Methylibium petroleiphilum PM1: one gene and its partner. The protein of the gene in region 1 binds, or shares a complex with, the protein of each later gene. Links are inferred from orthologs where the notes say so. Each region holds a gene or a part of one and is shown in the gene's direction. Other genes may lie near its edges.

Region 1 (7,096 bases):
ATGCAATACCTTCACGGAGACGACGCCGCGCGGCAAGATCTACGCGCAGGTCGGTGCGGCAGTGGCCGATCTGTCAGCGCAGGTGGCGCTGGCCCGCGCCGATGCGGGAGGCTTCCGGTCCACCGATCTGGCGACGGTGATGATTGGCCAGCAGGACATCCTCGACGCCTACGCGCAGTACCCGACCAAGACCGGCGCGGAAGTGATCGCGCTCGCCGAGGCCGCGGGCGAAACCCTGGGGCGCAACATCAATGCGCTGGCGCAGGAGGGGGCCCGGGTGCTGGTGACGACACTGCCGTTCCAGGGCAGCACTCCCTTCGGCGTGGCCCAGGACCTCATCAGCGGCGAGCGTTCCACGCTGCTGACCGACATGACCAAGCGCTTCAACGCCGGCATGCGCGCCACGCTGCTCAACGACGGCCGGTTGATCGGTCTCGTGCAGGCCGACGCGCAGATCAACCTGCTGGTCAACAACCCCAGCAACTACGGCTACGTCAGCGTCTCGGCTGCGGCCTGCAGCACGCCGACGGCGATCTCCTGCACCGCACCCACGGCCGGCACGACCACCGTGCCGTCCGTGCCCGGCACGCTGGTGACCGGCGCCACGGTATCCAATTACCTGTGGGCCGACGATCGCCACCTGGGCGCCAACGGCCAGTCCATCATTGGCAGCCTCGCGATCGATCGGGCGGTGAACAACCCGTTCTGATCCGTCCATCCCGAGGCCGGTGGGGCCCGGTCGCCTGCCACGGCCGGGTTTCTCCGCTGGGGCCCGACATCGCCTGCACTTACAGTCTGCCGTCAAATAGAACGGTCGTTCTATTTCTGGCGAACGGGCGCACGGCGTCCGCGGGGAGGCTGTGATGAGAAGCTTGCGAATCCGTGTGGGAGCCTGGCTGCTGCCGCTGCTGCTCGTGGCATGCGGCGGCGGCGGCGACGATGCACCGAGTTATTCGAGCGTGGTCACGTTCGGCGACAGCCTCAGCGATGTCGGCACCTACCGCACCGCCGGCATGGCGGCGCTCGGTGGCGGCAAGTTCACCGTCAACGATGGGGATATCTGGGTGGAGCTGGTCGCCAAGGACCGCGGCCTGACGCCACCCTGCGCGGCGGAGATCGGTCTGGAGTCATCGGGCGCGGTAGCCAGTCTGGCCCAGGCCAGCAGCTTCCAGGACGCCTGCTTCGGTTATGCGCAGGGCGGTGCGCGGGTCACCAACCCGATCGGACCGAACAACAAGGCCTTGCTGCTGCTCGGCAGCCCGGACGGGCAGTACGGGCAGCTCACCGTGCCGGTGGCCACCCAGGTGGCGCGCCACCTCGCCAAGGTCGGAGGGCGCTTCAGCGGCGGCGAACTGGTCTTGGTGCTGGCCGGCGGCAATGACGTGTTCATGAACCTCGCGGCGGTCGGTGCGGCGCAGATCACGCCGACCGATGCCGTGGTCGCGATGGCCACGGCCGGCGGTGAACTGGCGGCTTACGTGCGGTCGCAGCTGGTCGGCAACGGCGCGCGCCACGTGGTGGTCGTCAACCTGCCCGACGTGAGCCAGACGCCGTTCGCGTACTCGCTGGCCGCCCCGACCCAGGGATTGATTGCGCAGATGTCGATCGCCTTCAACGTGTCGCTCGCCAACGGCCTGAACGACGCGTCGGGCGTGCTGCTGGTCGACGCCTACTCACGGGGTCGTGAGCAGGTCGCCAACCCGGGCACCTTCGGCGTCACCAACGTCACGACACCGGCCTGCGATCTGGCGGCGACGGCGCTCAACGGCTTCGTGCTCGGTTCGCTGGGCTGCAGCGAGACGACCTTGATCGCCGGCGACGTGTCGCACTACCAGTTCGCCGACGGCGTGCACCCCACGCCCTACGGCCACCAGCTCCTCGCGAACTACGTGCTCGACCGCATGAGCGCCGTCGGCTGGCGCTGAGCGCCGCCACGGCCGCGCCGGGGCGGCGCTCAGCGCCCGTTGTCCTCGGCCGCCCATTGCACCAGCGCGTCGAGCACCGGCCGCGCCGCGCCGGCGCTGGGATGGTTGACGATGGCGACGAAGGCGTAGCGCCGCCCCGACTGCCCGAGCACGTAGCCGGCCAGGCCCATCGCATCGCGCAGCGAACCGGTCTTCAGGTGGGCGCGGCCGAGCGCGGCGCCCCAGTTGCGGCCCGGCCGGCGCGCCGTGCCGTCGATCCCGGTCAGCGGCAGCGAACTCATCAGCTCGGGCATCACCGGGCTGGCCCACAGCGCCTGCAGCCAGGCGCCCAGGCAACGGGCGCTGCTGCGGGACTGGCGCGACAGGCCCGAGCCGTTGTCGATCGAGAACTCGCCGTCTGTGCAGCCGGCACGGCTGCGCACCTGAGCGCGCACCATCTCGCGCGCGGCATCGGCCGTGTTGCCTGCGGGCGTTTGTGGCGTCGACACCTCCCCCGTCGCGACCGTGGTCGCCGAAGCCGGCAGCGGCAGCGTGCCGGCGGGGATCAGTCCGAGGCTCAGGAACAGCTGCTGCGCCATCACGTTGTTGCTGAACTTGTTGATGTCTCGCACCACCGCCGCCAGCGGCGGTGACGTGGCCTCGAACAGCGGCTGTGCCGCGACGGGCGCGGGGCCGTTGCGCACGCTGCCGGCCAGCTGCCCGCCGACCTCATGCCAGGCTTCGGCGATCAGCCGCACGTTGTAGCTGCCCGGCTCGGCGTAGGCGACAGGCCAGGTCTTCTCGCCGCAGCTCACAGGGTAGAGGCCGGTCAACCGGATGCGTCCCGGGTCGTCGAAGGCCGGCTTCAGGCTGCCGCGCCAGTCGCCGCAGGGGCCGGACACCATGGGCACCGCGCTGTCGATCTGCACGCCGGCCAGGTTGACGTCGGTGCTGACGCGGGCCACGCCGCGCGACGGCTCGGGAACGAAGCGCAGCGTGACCGACTTGTGGTTCAGCAGCAGCGCATCGGGCCGCACGTTGTAGGGCCGGAAACGTTCGCCGTCGAAGTCGGCCGGATCGCCGGCGTCGGCGCCGTTCAACATGAAGGCACTTCCGTCGAGCACGATGTCGCCGCGGATCTCGTGGATGCCGCGTTGCCGCACTTCGCGCAGCAGCAGCCACAGCCGTTCGATCACCAGCGTCGGGTCCCCGCGGCCCTGGAGGATCAGGTCGCCCTGCAGCACGCCGTCCACCACCTGTCCGGTGGTCAGCACCGGCGTGGGCCAGGTCCACGCCGGCCCCAGCAGCTCCAGCGCCACGCCGGTCGTGTAAAGCTTCATCAGCGAGGCCGGGTTGACCGGCTGTTGGGCGCGGTGCGTCAGTCGCGGCAGCCCGCGGGGCGGGCCTGGCGGCCCGAGCTCGATGATGTACGCGACCAGCGCATCGGCGGGCAACTGCGCTCGCTTCAGCGCGGTCTGCACGGCGGCCGGCAGGTCGTCCGGGGGCAGGGCGTTCGGCGCTGCCATCGCCGTGCCGCCGACCAGGGCCGACACCCCCACGACGCAGCGCCACAGGAGATTCGGGCTTCGGATCATGCTGCGATGGTAGCGGGCGGCTTGCCGGCGACGTGGCCGGGCCCGAGGCCGCCGCTACACTGAGGCATGGACTCCCGAGTCGGCCCGCAGCCTGGTCCGCGGACCACCGGAGTTGACGAGGTCAACGCGGCCGCGCCGCGCGTCGGCCCGTCGGTGCCCTCTCCTTTCGATCGTTCCCGCGGAGCCCGCTCATGACGCCGCGCCTGCTGGTGCTCGATACCGCCACCGAAACGATGCACCTCGGCCTGTGCCGGGGCGAGCAGACCTGGGTGCGCGCGCTGCCCGGCGGCGCGCTCGCCTCGGCCAGTCTGCTGCCGGCCCTGATGGCGCTGCTGGCCGATGCCGGACTGGGCCTGCGCGAACTCGACGCCATCGGCTGCGGACGCGGTCCGGGCGCCTTCACTGGCGTGCGCGCGGCCTGCGCGGTGACACAGGGACTGGCCTTCGGCGCGGACCGACCGGTGTTGATGCTCGATACCTTGATGGCGGTGGCCGAAGACGCCCACCATCAGGGCGCCGCCGACGATCTGTGGGTGGCGGTCGACGCCCGCATGGGCGAGACCTATGCCGCGCGCTACCGCCGCAGCGCAACGGGCTGGACTGTGCTCGAAGCCCCGGCCCTGCATGCGCCGGCCGCGCTGGCCGCACGCATTGCCGGCGAGACGCCGCAGGTGCAGGTCGCCGGCAGCTCGCTGGTTGCGCATGCCGAGGCCTGGTCGGGCCTGCGCGGGGCCTGCTGGCCCGACAGTGCCCCGCGGGCGGCGGCCCTGCTGGTACTGGCCCGTGTGGCGTGGGCGCGCGGTGAACAGGTCGACGCTGATGGCGCATTGCCGCTCTACGTGCGCGACCGGGTGGCGCAGACCACTGCCGAGCGGATGGCGCAGCGCGACGTGCAGGCGGCGGGCAGCGGGGTGCCGTCGTGAACGCCGTGCTGCAGCCGCCGCCGCGCAGCCTGAGCATGCTGACGGAGAACGACTTCGACGAGGTGATGGTGATCGAGCAGGCGATCTACGACTTTCCCTGGACGCGCGGCAACTTCCTCGATTCGCTGCGGGCCGGCTACCCGGCCGAGGTGCTGCGCACGCCGCAGGACGGCGTGGTCGGCTACTTCGTCGCGATGTTCGGCGTCGACGAAGTGCACCTGCTCAACCTCAGCGTCGCGCCGGCCCTCCAGCGGCGTGGCCATGCGCGCTACATGCTCGATGCCCTGCGCTCGATCGCCCGCGCGCACCGCGCCTCGCAGCTCTGGCTCGAGGTGCGCATTTCCAACCTGAACGCACGCGGCCTGTACGAGCGCTACGGCTTCCGCAATGTCGGCCTGCGCCGTGGCTACTACCCGGCCCGCGGGCGGGCGCGCGAGGACGCGGTGGTGATGAGCCTGCAGATTCCAGAGGCGGTGCATGGTCTGGGATGAACGACAGGCCGCGATGCTGGCGGAGATGGGCATCCGTGTGTGGCAAGCGCCTGCGGCTGCGGCTTCGCCCGTGATCGATGCGAAGGTCGAGGCAGCGGTCAGCCCGGTCGCCGCCGCCTCGCCCGCCCCGGTGGTACCGCGGGTCGCCGTCGCACGCGGTGCCCGCCCCGAAGATGTCGAGGCGATGGACTGGCCGACCCTGCGTGCCGCCGTCGCCGGTTGCACCGCCTGCGGGCTGTGCCGCGGTCGCACGAACACGGTGTTCGGCGTCGGGCACACGCAGGCGCACTGGATGGTCGTCGGCGAGGCGCCGGGCGAACAGGAAGACCGCCTGGGCGAGCCCTTCGTCGGCAAGGCCGGGCAGTTGCTCGACCACATGCTGCAGGCCCTGGGCCTGACGCGCCGGGCCGAAGGCGAGGGACTGCAGCCGGCGCAGCAGGTCTACATCGCCAACGTGCTGAAGTGCCGGCCGCCGATGAACCGCAATCCGCAGCCCGAGGAAGTGGCGCAGTGCGAGCCCTACCTGGCCCGCCAGGTGGCGCTGCTGCAGCCGCGGCTGATTCTCGCGATGGGCCGCTTCGCGGTGCAATCGCTGCTGCAGACCGGTGAACCGATCGGCCGCCTGCGGGGCCGGATCCACCAGTACCAGGGGGTGCCCGCCATCGTGACCTATCACCCCGCCTACCTGCTGCGCAACCCGGCCGACAAGGCGAAGGCCTGGGACGACCTCTGTCTTGCGCGCGAGGTGATGCGCGGCGCGCGCCCCTGACGCCGGCACAGGCTGCCGCAGGGTTCGGCCGAATCGACCGGCTGCCCCGGCGCGCCTACCCTCGGCCATGGGCGCCGTTGTGCCAAGGCTCACCGAGGACCCGTGCTCCTGGGACGATCTGCCGAGCGCGGTGCTGCTGCTCGCGCGCGACGGTCGGGCATCGCACGCCAATGCGGCCTTCTGCCGGCTCATGGGCCTGGGCGCCGAGGCCGCACGGGGCGCGGGCTGGCAGCAGCTGCTGACCGACCCGGACCGTGCCACGCTGCTCGGTGCGCTGGCGCAGGGCGAGCACCTGTCGCTGCCGCTGCACCTGTGCAGTCCGGGGGAGCACGACGGGATACAGCGCGAGGTCTGGGTCGATTGTGTCGCGCAATGGCGGCCGTCGCGAGGGTGCTGGGTCTGCGTCCTGCACGACGTCTCGGCAACGCGGCAGGCCGAGCGGGTGGCCAGCGTCCAGGCCGAGCAGCTCCGGTTGCTCGCCGACAGCGTGCCGGCGCTGATCGCCTGCTACGACGCGCGGGAACAGCGCTGCCTGTTCGCGAACCGGCCGTATGCGCTGACCTTCGGGCGGGACGAGCAGTCCATCCTGGGCCTGCCGATCGCCGAGGTGATCGGCGAGGCCGCCCTGCGGCGGATCCGGCCGCAGCTCGACACCGTGCTGGTCGAACAGCGTGCCGTGGCCTACGAGCGGCAGCTGGTGCGCGCCGATGGCCGCACGCAGTGGGTCGAGGTGCACCTGTTGCCGCAGCTCGCCACCGATGGTCGGTTGATCGCCTTCTTCGTGCTGATCTCGGACATCTCCCGCCACCGGCTCGCCGAGCAGGCAGTGCGCGAATCGGAGGAGCGGCTGGGCAAGTTCATGCAGGCCAGCGCCGAGGGCATCGTCTTCCACAAGGGCGGGGTCATCACCGATGCCAACGCCCCGATCGGCATGCTGGTGGGCTACGGGCTCGACGAGCTGATGGGGCGCCGCACGCTCGACTTCGTCGCACCCGACCAGGTGAGCAAGGTGGCCGCGGTGATGAGTTCGGGCCAGGAGACGACCTACGAGAGCGCGCTGATCGACAAGTCGGGCCGGCGCATCCCGGTGGAGTTCATCGTCCGCACCATGATGCGAGGCGACGAACGGCTGCGCATGACCATCGTGCGCGACCTCCGCGACCGCCATGCCGCGCAGGCGCACATCCATCACCTTGCGCACCACGACGCACTGACCGGGCTGCCGAACCGCCTGGCCTTCATGGCCGAGATCGACCAGCTGATGGCACGGGCCGCCGCGTCGCGCGAGGCGCTGGCGCTGCTGTTCATCGACCTCGACCACTTCAAGCGCGTCAACGATTCGCTCGGCCACCTGGCGGGCGACGAGCTGCTGAAGACCGTGGCCCAGCGGATCGGCGCCGTGCTGCGCGCCAGC
Region 2 (6,975 bases), 1.2 Mb from region 1 along the record:
GCGTCATCACCTTCCACTCGCTGAGGTTCAGCACTCGTGCCACGTTCAGGTAGTCCTGCGGCACGCGCTGCACGCCGACGGCGGTGTTGATGATCATCGGCCAGATCGAGCAGATGAAGATCGTCCAGATGGCCGCCGGATTGGCGGCCTTGAACACCAGCAGCCCGATCGGCAACCACGCCAGTGGCGACACCGGTCGCAGCAGGCTGATCAGCGGCGAGATCATGTGGTTGACGAAGCTGAAGCGCCCGAGCACGAAGCCGGCCGGAATGCCCACCAGCGCGGCAAGCCCGAAGCCCAGCGCAACGCGTTCGAGCGAGAACAGTACGTTCCAGCCGATGCCCTGGTCGTTCGGGCCGTTGTCGTAGAACGGATCGCTGAACAGCTTCGCGAACTCGGCCCAGGTGGCCGCAGGCGTCGGGAAGGCGCCGCCGTTCATCGTGAGCAGCGCCCAGATGCCGATCAGCAGGCCGGCGCCGAAGATGGGCGGCAGCACGCGCAATGCGAGCCCGCGCCAGTCGAAGGGCTCGGCCGGAAGGCGGGCCGCTGGCTTGGCCGACGGCAGGTTGGCTACAGACGCCGCCAATGCGGGCTTGCTGACACTCACCGCGGCGGGCGTACCGGCGAGGCCGGCACCCGAGGGATCGTGAAACACGGCACTGACCATGGGGTTCTCCTTGCTTTAAGCCTTGATCTTGAATCCGTCGGCATAGGCCTTCGGGTTCTTGCCGTCCCAGACCACGCCGTCGATCAGCTTGCTGCTGCGCATCGAATCCTTCGGCACATTGATCTTCATGGCGCTCGCCACGTCCTTGTAGAGCGCGATCTGGTTGACCTGCTGCGCCACGGCCAGGTAGTCCGGGTGTTCCTTCAGCAGGCCCCAGCGCTTGTGCTGCGTGAGGAACCACATGCCGTCGCTCAGGTAGGGGAAATTGACGGCCCCGTCGTTGAAGAACTTCATGTGATTGGGATCGTCCCAGGTCTTGCCGAGACCGTTCTGGTAGCGACCGAGAATGCGCTGGTTGATGGCATCCACCGAAGTGTTGATGTACGCCTTCTGCGCAACCGTCTCGGCCATCTTCATCTTGTTCTGCAGGCCGGCGTCGATCCACTGGCTGGCTTCCAGCACGGCCATCATCACTGCGCGCGTGGTGTTCGGGTTCTTCTTGACGAAGTCGTTGGTCGTTCCCAGCACCTTCTCGGGATGGTCCTTCCAGATGTCCTGCGTGGTGTTGGCCGTGATGCCGATGCCGTCCATGATGGCGCGGTGGTTCCAGGGTTCGCCCACGCAGAAGCCATCCATGTTGCCCACGCGCATGTTGGCCACCATCTGCGGTGGCGGCACCGTGATGAGCTTCGCGCCGGACAGGGGGTTGATGCCGGCGGCCGCCAGCCAGTAGTGCATCCACATCGCGTGCGTGCCCGTCGGGAAGGTCCCGGCGAAGGTGTACTCCCGCTTCTCCGTCGCCATCAGCTTGGACAATGAAGGCCCGTCGACGGCGCCCTTGTCCGCAAGCGCTTTCGACAGCGTGATCGCCTGACCGTTGTTGTTGAGCGCCATCAGCACGGCCATGTCCTTCTTGGGGCCGCCGGTACCGAGGTGCACGCCGTAGATCAGCCCGTAGAGGACGTGCGCCATGTCGAGCTCGCCGTTGACCAGCTTGTCGCGCACGCCGGCCCAGGACGCTTCCTTGGTGGGCACGATCTTCACGCCGTACTTCTTGTCGAAGCCGAGCACCGAGGCCATCACCACGGAGGCGCAGTCGGTCAGCGGGATGAAGCCGATCCGCACCTCGTCCTTCTCGGGCTTGTCGGAGCCGGCGGCCCAGACGGCGGATTGCAATCCAGGCACGGCGCCGACGGCGGTGGCGGCTGCAGCGGCCTTCAGCATGGTGCGGCGGCCCAGCAGGGCGCGGTTGGCGATGTCGTTCGGCATGGCATTCGGACTCCAGAAATCAGGCTCAAATGAAAAACGGCGCCATCACGACCACACAGCCCTGGAGCGGTGCGGGGTGAGACGCCGTCGTCTGCTGCGGTGTGGCCGAGCGTGGCCGCACCGGAAAGGGGATCGCCGTTGATCCTTGGGTGCACTGCAGCAAACCTCGTGCCAGAGCGGGAAAATCGAGCGCCTCAGCCCAGCATGTCGGCCACGTCGATCAGGCGTTGCGCGACCTCCGCGACCCGCAGGCCGCGGTCCATCGCTGTCTTGCGCAACCGGGCGTAGGCCTCGTCCTCGCTGAGTTGCTGGCGGCTCATCAACAAGCCTTTGGCGCGGTCGATCAGCTTGCGGTCGCTGAGCTGCGTGCGCGCGTCGGCGAGTTCGCGGCGCAGGGCTTCCTCGTGCTGAAAGCGTGCGAGCGCGACGTCGAGCACCGGTTTGATGCGCTCGGGCGCCAGGCCGGCGACGACATAGGCCGTCACGCCGGCGGCGATGGCCGCGCCGACGTGGCTGGTGTCGGCGTCGTCGGTGAACAGCACGATGGGCCGGCGTTCGTCGCGCGTGGACATCACGACGTGCTCGAGCGTGTCGCGCGCCTGGCTTTGCGCGTCGACAACGATCATGTCAGGCTGGATCTGCGCGATGCGCTCGGGCAGGAAGGCATCGATCGGCAATACCGCGACGATGTTGTAGCCGTTGGCCAGCAGGCCGATGCGCAGGCTGCGCGAGCGTTCCGCCTCGACGAGTGCGTCGTCGTCGTCCGCGGCCGGGGTGAGCGATTCCGGTGCGACGATGACGATGCGCAGCGCCTGGAGAGAGGTCATGTTGGCTGCGCTGCAAGGAGCGCGCCAACGGCCACCACGCCGACGCCGGAAATGACAAGGCCCGCTCGAGGCGGGCCTTGTCACGGAGTCGGTACCGTGAGTCTAGATCGGGCTCTGTGTCGCGAAGGCGCGGCGCCACAACGCCATCGGCAGCAGCTTGCCGAGCGCGGTGGGCGGTGCGGCGTGCGGACGTTCGTCGAGCAGTTCGCGCTCCGACAGCGTGTCGAGAAACTGCATCACCGCCGAACGTGCCAGGCCGCTCTCGGCCATCAGCTGGCGCACGGTCACGTGGCGGTGGGACATCTGGTGCAGCATGCGCCGGTAGGCCGTGCGATGGAATCCTGCCGGCAGGTCGGGCCAAGCGGAAAGCTTGTACTGTTTCATGGGGCGATCTACCGGGAGCGCGGCCTCACGCCGCTGTGAACGCAGGTTAACCAGCGCGCCCGGACTGCGATAGGTCGACAGTCCCGAATATCGTGTTTTCCGTCACACCCGCCATGTGACCAAAGGAAACGAATGGCATGGTTTTGTGGCAGGGCCGGTGCTCGAGGTCACCGGAATCGCCTCACTACACTCCTGCGATGCTGATTCTCGGCTTCGAATCTTCCTGCGACGAAACCGGCGTGGCGCTGGTGGCGGCCGACCATGGCGAGCGCCCGCGACTGCTTGCCCACGCCTTGCACAGCCAGGTCGCCATGCACGAGGCCTACGGCGGTGTCGTGCCCGAACTCGCCTCGCGCGATCACATCCGTCGGGCCTTGCCGCTGACGCGACAGGTGCTTGCCGAGGCGGGCCGGGCGTTGGCCGATGTCGACGTGGTGGCCTACACGCGCGGTCCCGGGCTGGCTGGCGCGCTGCTGGTCGGCAGCGCGGTGGCCTGCGCGCTCGCCGCGGCGCTGGACCGGCCGGTGCTGGGCATCCATCATTTGGAGGGTCATCTGCTGTCGCCCTTCCTGTCGGTCGATCCGCCGCAGTTCCCGTTCGTGGCGCTGCTGGTCTCGGGCGGGCACACGCAGCTGATGCGGGTCGACGGTGTGGGCGATTACGCGTTGCTTGGCGAAACGATCGACGACGCGGCCGGCGAGGCCTTCGACAAGTCGGCCAAGTTGCTCGGCCTGGGCTACCCCGGCGGACCTGCGCTTGCCCGCCTTGCGGAGTTCGGTGACCCGACCGCCTATGCGCTGCCGCGGCCGTTGCTGCACCGGGATACGCTCGATTTTTCCTTCGCCGGACTCAAGACCGCGGTACGCACCCAGGTTCTGAAGCTCGGTGAGGGCGTCTGCGAGCAGCCGCGTGCCGACCTCGCGGCTGCCACGCAGGCCGCGATCGTGGAGGTGCTGGTGAAGAAGTCGCTCGCCGCGCTGCGGGCCACCAGGCTGCAGCGGCTGGTGGTGGCCGGTGGTGTGGGGGCGAATCGCAGCCTGCGGTCGCAGCTCGATGCCGCTTGCGCGAAGCGCGGCGTGCGTGTGCACTATCCGGAGGTGTCGCTGTGCACCGACAACGGCGCGATGATCGCGCTGGCCGCGGCCATGCGGCTGCAGGCCGGCCGCGCGACCGCACGACGCGACCACGCGTTCGACGTGCAGCCGCGCTGGCCGCTCGCCGCGCTGGACGTCGGGGTGCCCTGAGCGAGGCCCCGACGTTCGGTTCGCCGCCGGATCAGCCGACGGCGAGCTGCGTGGCCGGCTTGAGCTTCTTGGTCAGTGTCAGGCTCAGCACGCCGTTTTCCAGGCGAGCCTGGGAAGCGGACTCGTCCACCTCGACCGGCAACGTGAAGCTTCGGGCGTAGGCAGTGCGGCTGCGTTCGCGCACCAGCAACTGTTCGCCTTCGGCGGCCGGCGCGTCGGCGGGCGACGAAGCCTCGATGCTGATGCGCTTGCCGTCGATCGTAACCTTGACGTCTTCCTTCGCGACGCCGGGCATGTCGAGCTGCACGCTGTAGGTCTGCTCGGTCTCGCGCAGATCCAGTGCAGGCTGGCGGGTGGCGGGCTCGGAAGCGGCAGCGGCGAAGACCCGTTCGACGCTGCCGTCGAACAGGCGGTCGAAGGCGCGGCCCAGGTTGCGGGCGTGGCCGTTGTAGGCGTGGCGGTGGGTGCGGGTGATGGGCATGACGAACATGGCGTTCTCCTAGAATCAGGTGGAAGGCAGCGAACGGCTGCCCATGCCGCCGAATTGAGAGCGGCATTTTTGTTTTCAAGGCCGTTGTATTTCGAGGCGCCGCCCTCACGCGGAGCGGCCTTTTTCGGGGGATCCCAGCGATGCGCGAGCTCATCCGGCAGCTGCCCGGCTCCAAGATCCGCGAGGTGGCCAATGCCGGGTTGGACCGCAGCGACGTGCTGGCGTTCTGGTTCGGCGAGGGCGACGAAGTGACGCCCGGTTTCGTGCGCGACGCGGCCGTCGCGTCGCTGAAGCAGGGCGAAACCTTCTACTCGCACAACCTGGGTCTGCATGAACTGCGCGAAGCGCTGGCCGGCTATGTCGGTGCGCTCCACCGGCCGCTCGGGCCGGAGCGGATCGCCGTCACTTCCTCGGGCGTGAACGCGCTGATGATCGCGATGCAGGTCCTGGTCGGGGCCGGCGACGAGGTCGTGGCGGTCGTGCCGGTCTGGCCCAACCTGACTGCGCAGCCGGTCATTCTGGGCGCGCAGGTGACTCGCGTGCCGCTGCGGCCGCAGTCCGGCGCCTGGCGGCTGGATCTGGACGAACTGCTGGCGGCGGTCACGCCACGTACCCGCGTGCTGCTGGTGAATGCGCCGAACAACCCCACCGGTTGGACGCTGAGCCGGGACGAGCAGGCGGCGATCCTGGCGCACTGTCGTCGCACCGGCACCTGGATCGTTGCCGATGAGGTTTACGAGCGGCTCTACTTCGGGGGCGGCGCGAGGGCCGGGGGGCCGCCGGCGGCGCCGTCCTTCCTCGACGTCGCCGACGCCGACGACCGCTTGCTGGTGGCGCACAGCTTTTCCAAGAGCTTCCTGATGACCGGTTGGCGGCTCGGCTGGCTGGTGCTGCCACCGGCCTTGCTGGACGCAGTGGGCAAGCTGATCGAGTTCAACACCTCGTGCGCGCCGGTCTTCGTGCAACGGGCCGGACTGGTGGCGGTGGAGGGGGCGGCGGCAACGCTGCCGAGCCTGGTCGGACACCTGCGAACCTGTCGCGACACCTTGCTGCCGGCGCTGCAGGCGCTACCCGGCTTGGAGGTGGCGGTGCCCGAGGGCGGCATGTACGCCTTCTTCCGCGTGGTGGGCGAGACGGACTCGCTGGCGTTCGCGAAGCGCCTCGTGGCCGAGGCTGGCCTGGGCCTTGCACCGGGCGCGGCCTTCGGGCCGGAGGCCGAAGGCTGGCTGCGCTGGTGCTTCGCGTCGCGCGACCCGGGCCGCCTGACGCAAGGGGTCGAACGCCTGCGGCAGGGACTGCGGCTATAATTTCCAAGTTTCGCGGCCCGCGGCTGCGTAACGTCAGCACGGCATGGGTCGGTTTCACCCGTGACCGCAAGTGGAAATCCGAAACCGTGGCACGCCGTTCCTGCGAGCGTCAGCGGTTTCATCGCAACCAGGAAACAGACATGGCAGTTGCCGACCTCAACATCTCCGAAATCGTCAAGTCGAACGCGCGCGGTGCTTCCGACACAGGATCGCCCGAAGTGCAAGTGGCCATCCTGACCGCTCGCATCAATGACCTGACCCCCCACTTCAAGACCCACGCCAAGGACCATCATGGTCGTCGCGGCCTGCTGAAGATGGTGAGCCGCCGCCGCAAGCTGCTCGACTACCTGAAGGGCAAGGACGCCGACCGCTATACCGCGCTGATCCAGAAGCTGGGCCTGCGCAAGTAAGCCGAATCGCATGACGAAGAGCCTGTCTGGCACCCCCAGCGCAGGCTCTTCGTGTTTTGGAGCAAGCCGCACGCGAGCGTCGATGTGTCATTCCAACGCGATTGCCGTTGCAGACGCGCTGGAATGGCATCCCGCTCGAGCGCTGAGCTCCCGGTGACAGGCGCCACCGATCGCGCCCCGAGTCGCCCCGGCGTACCGCGCCGGGCATCCAATTGGAGACAAGCATGAGCCTGTTCAACAAGATCACCAAGACCTTCCAATGGGGTCAGCACACCGTCACGCTGGAAACCGGTGAGATCGCCCGTCAGTCGGGGGGTGCGGTCATCGTCGACATGGACGGCACCGTGGTGCTGGCCACGGTCGTGGCCGCCAAGAAC

The links.
Region 2: the proteins of tsaB (region 1) and tsaD are in contact, whole or in part, in a solved structure (PDB 4WQ4), measured with the Escherichia coli proteins. The link is inferred for Methylibium petroleiphilum PM1 from one-to-one orthologs.

Annotation. Positions count from the first base shown.
Region 1 is NC_008825.1:323,225-330,320, forward strand. The notes cover bases 2,650-5,556. They hold tsaB (tRNA (adenosine(37)-N6)-threonylcarbamoyltransferase complex dimerization subunit type 1 TsaB), read left to right. Parts: upstream 2,650-3,690; coding sequence 3,691-4,422; downstream 4,423-5,556. Other genes in these bases: MPE_RS01495 (D-alanyl-D-alanine carboxypeptidase/D-alanyl-D-alanine-endopeptidase), read right to left, coding at 2,650-3,499; rimI (ribosomal protein S18-alanine N-acetyltransferase), read left to right, coding at 4,419-4,913; MPE_RS01510 (uracil-DNA glycosylase), read left to right, coding at 4,900-5,556. Outside these bases: MPE_RS01485 (SGNH/GDSL hydrolase family protein), read left to right, coding at 1-709; MPE_RS01490 (SGNH/GDSL hydrolase family protein), read left to right, coding at 864-1,925; more of MPE_RS01495, read right to left, coding at 1,955-2,649; more of MPE_RS01510, read left to right, coding at 5,557-5,682; MPE_RS01515 (sensor domain-containing protein), read left to right, coding at 5,750-7,096. UniProt on the Escherichia coli protein: Required for the formation of a threonylcarbamoyl group on adenosine at position 37 (t(6)A37) in tRNAs that read codons beginning with adenine.
Region 2 is NC_008825.1:1,501,299-1,508,273, forward strand. Bases 2,582-5,367 are described here. They hold tsaD (tRNA (adenosine(37)-N6)-threonylcarbamoyltransferase complex transferase subunit TsaD), read left to right. Parts: upstream 2,582-3,344; coding sequence 3,345-4,391; downstream 4,392-5,367. Other genes in these bases: MPE_RS07025 (ANTAR domain-containing response regulator), read right to left, coding at 2,582-2,763; MPE_RS07030 (MarR family transcriptional regulator), read right to left, coding at 2,866-3,147; MPE_RS07040 (Hsp20/alpha crystallin family protein), read right to left, coding at 4,423-4,881; MPE_RS07045 (pyridoxal phosphate-dependent aminotransferase), read left to right, coding at 5,022-5,367. In the rest of the region: ntrB (nitrate ABC transporter permease), read right to left, coding at 1-667; MPE_RS07020 (CmpA/NrtA family ABC transporter substrate-binding protein), read right to left, coding at 683-1,936; more of MPE_RS07025, read right to left, coding at 2,131-2,581; more of MPE_RS07045, read left to right, coding at 5,368-6,188; rpsO (30S ribosomal protein S15), read left to right, coding at 6,329-6,598; pnp (polyribonucleotide nucleotidyltransferase), read left to right, coding at 6,823-6,975.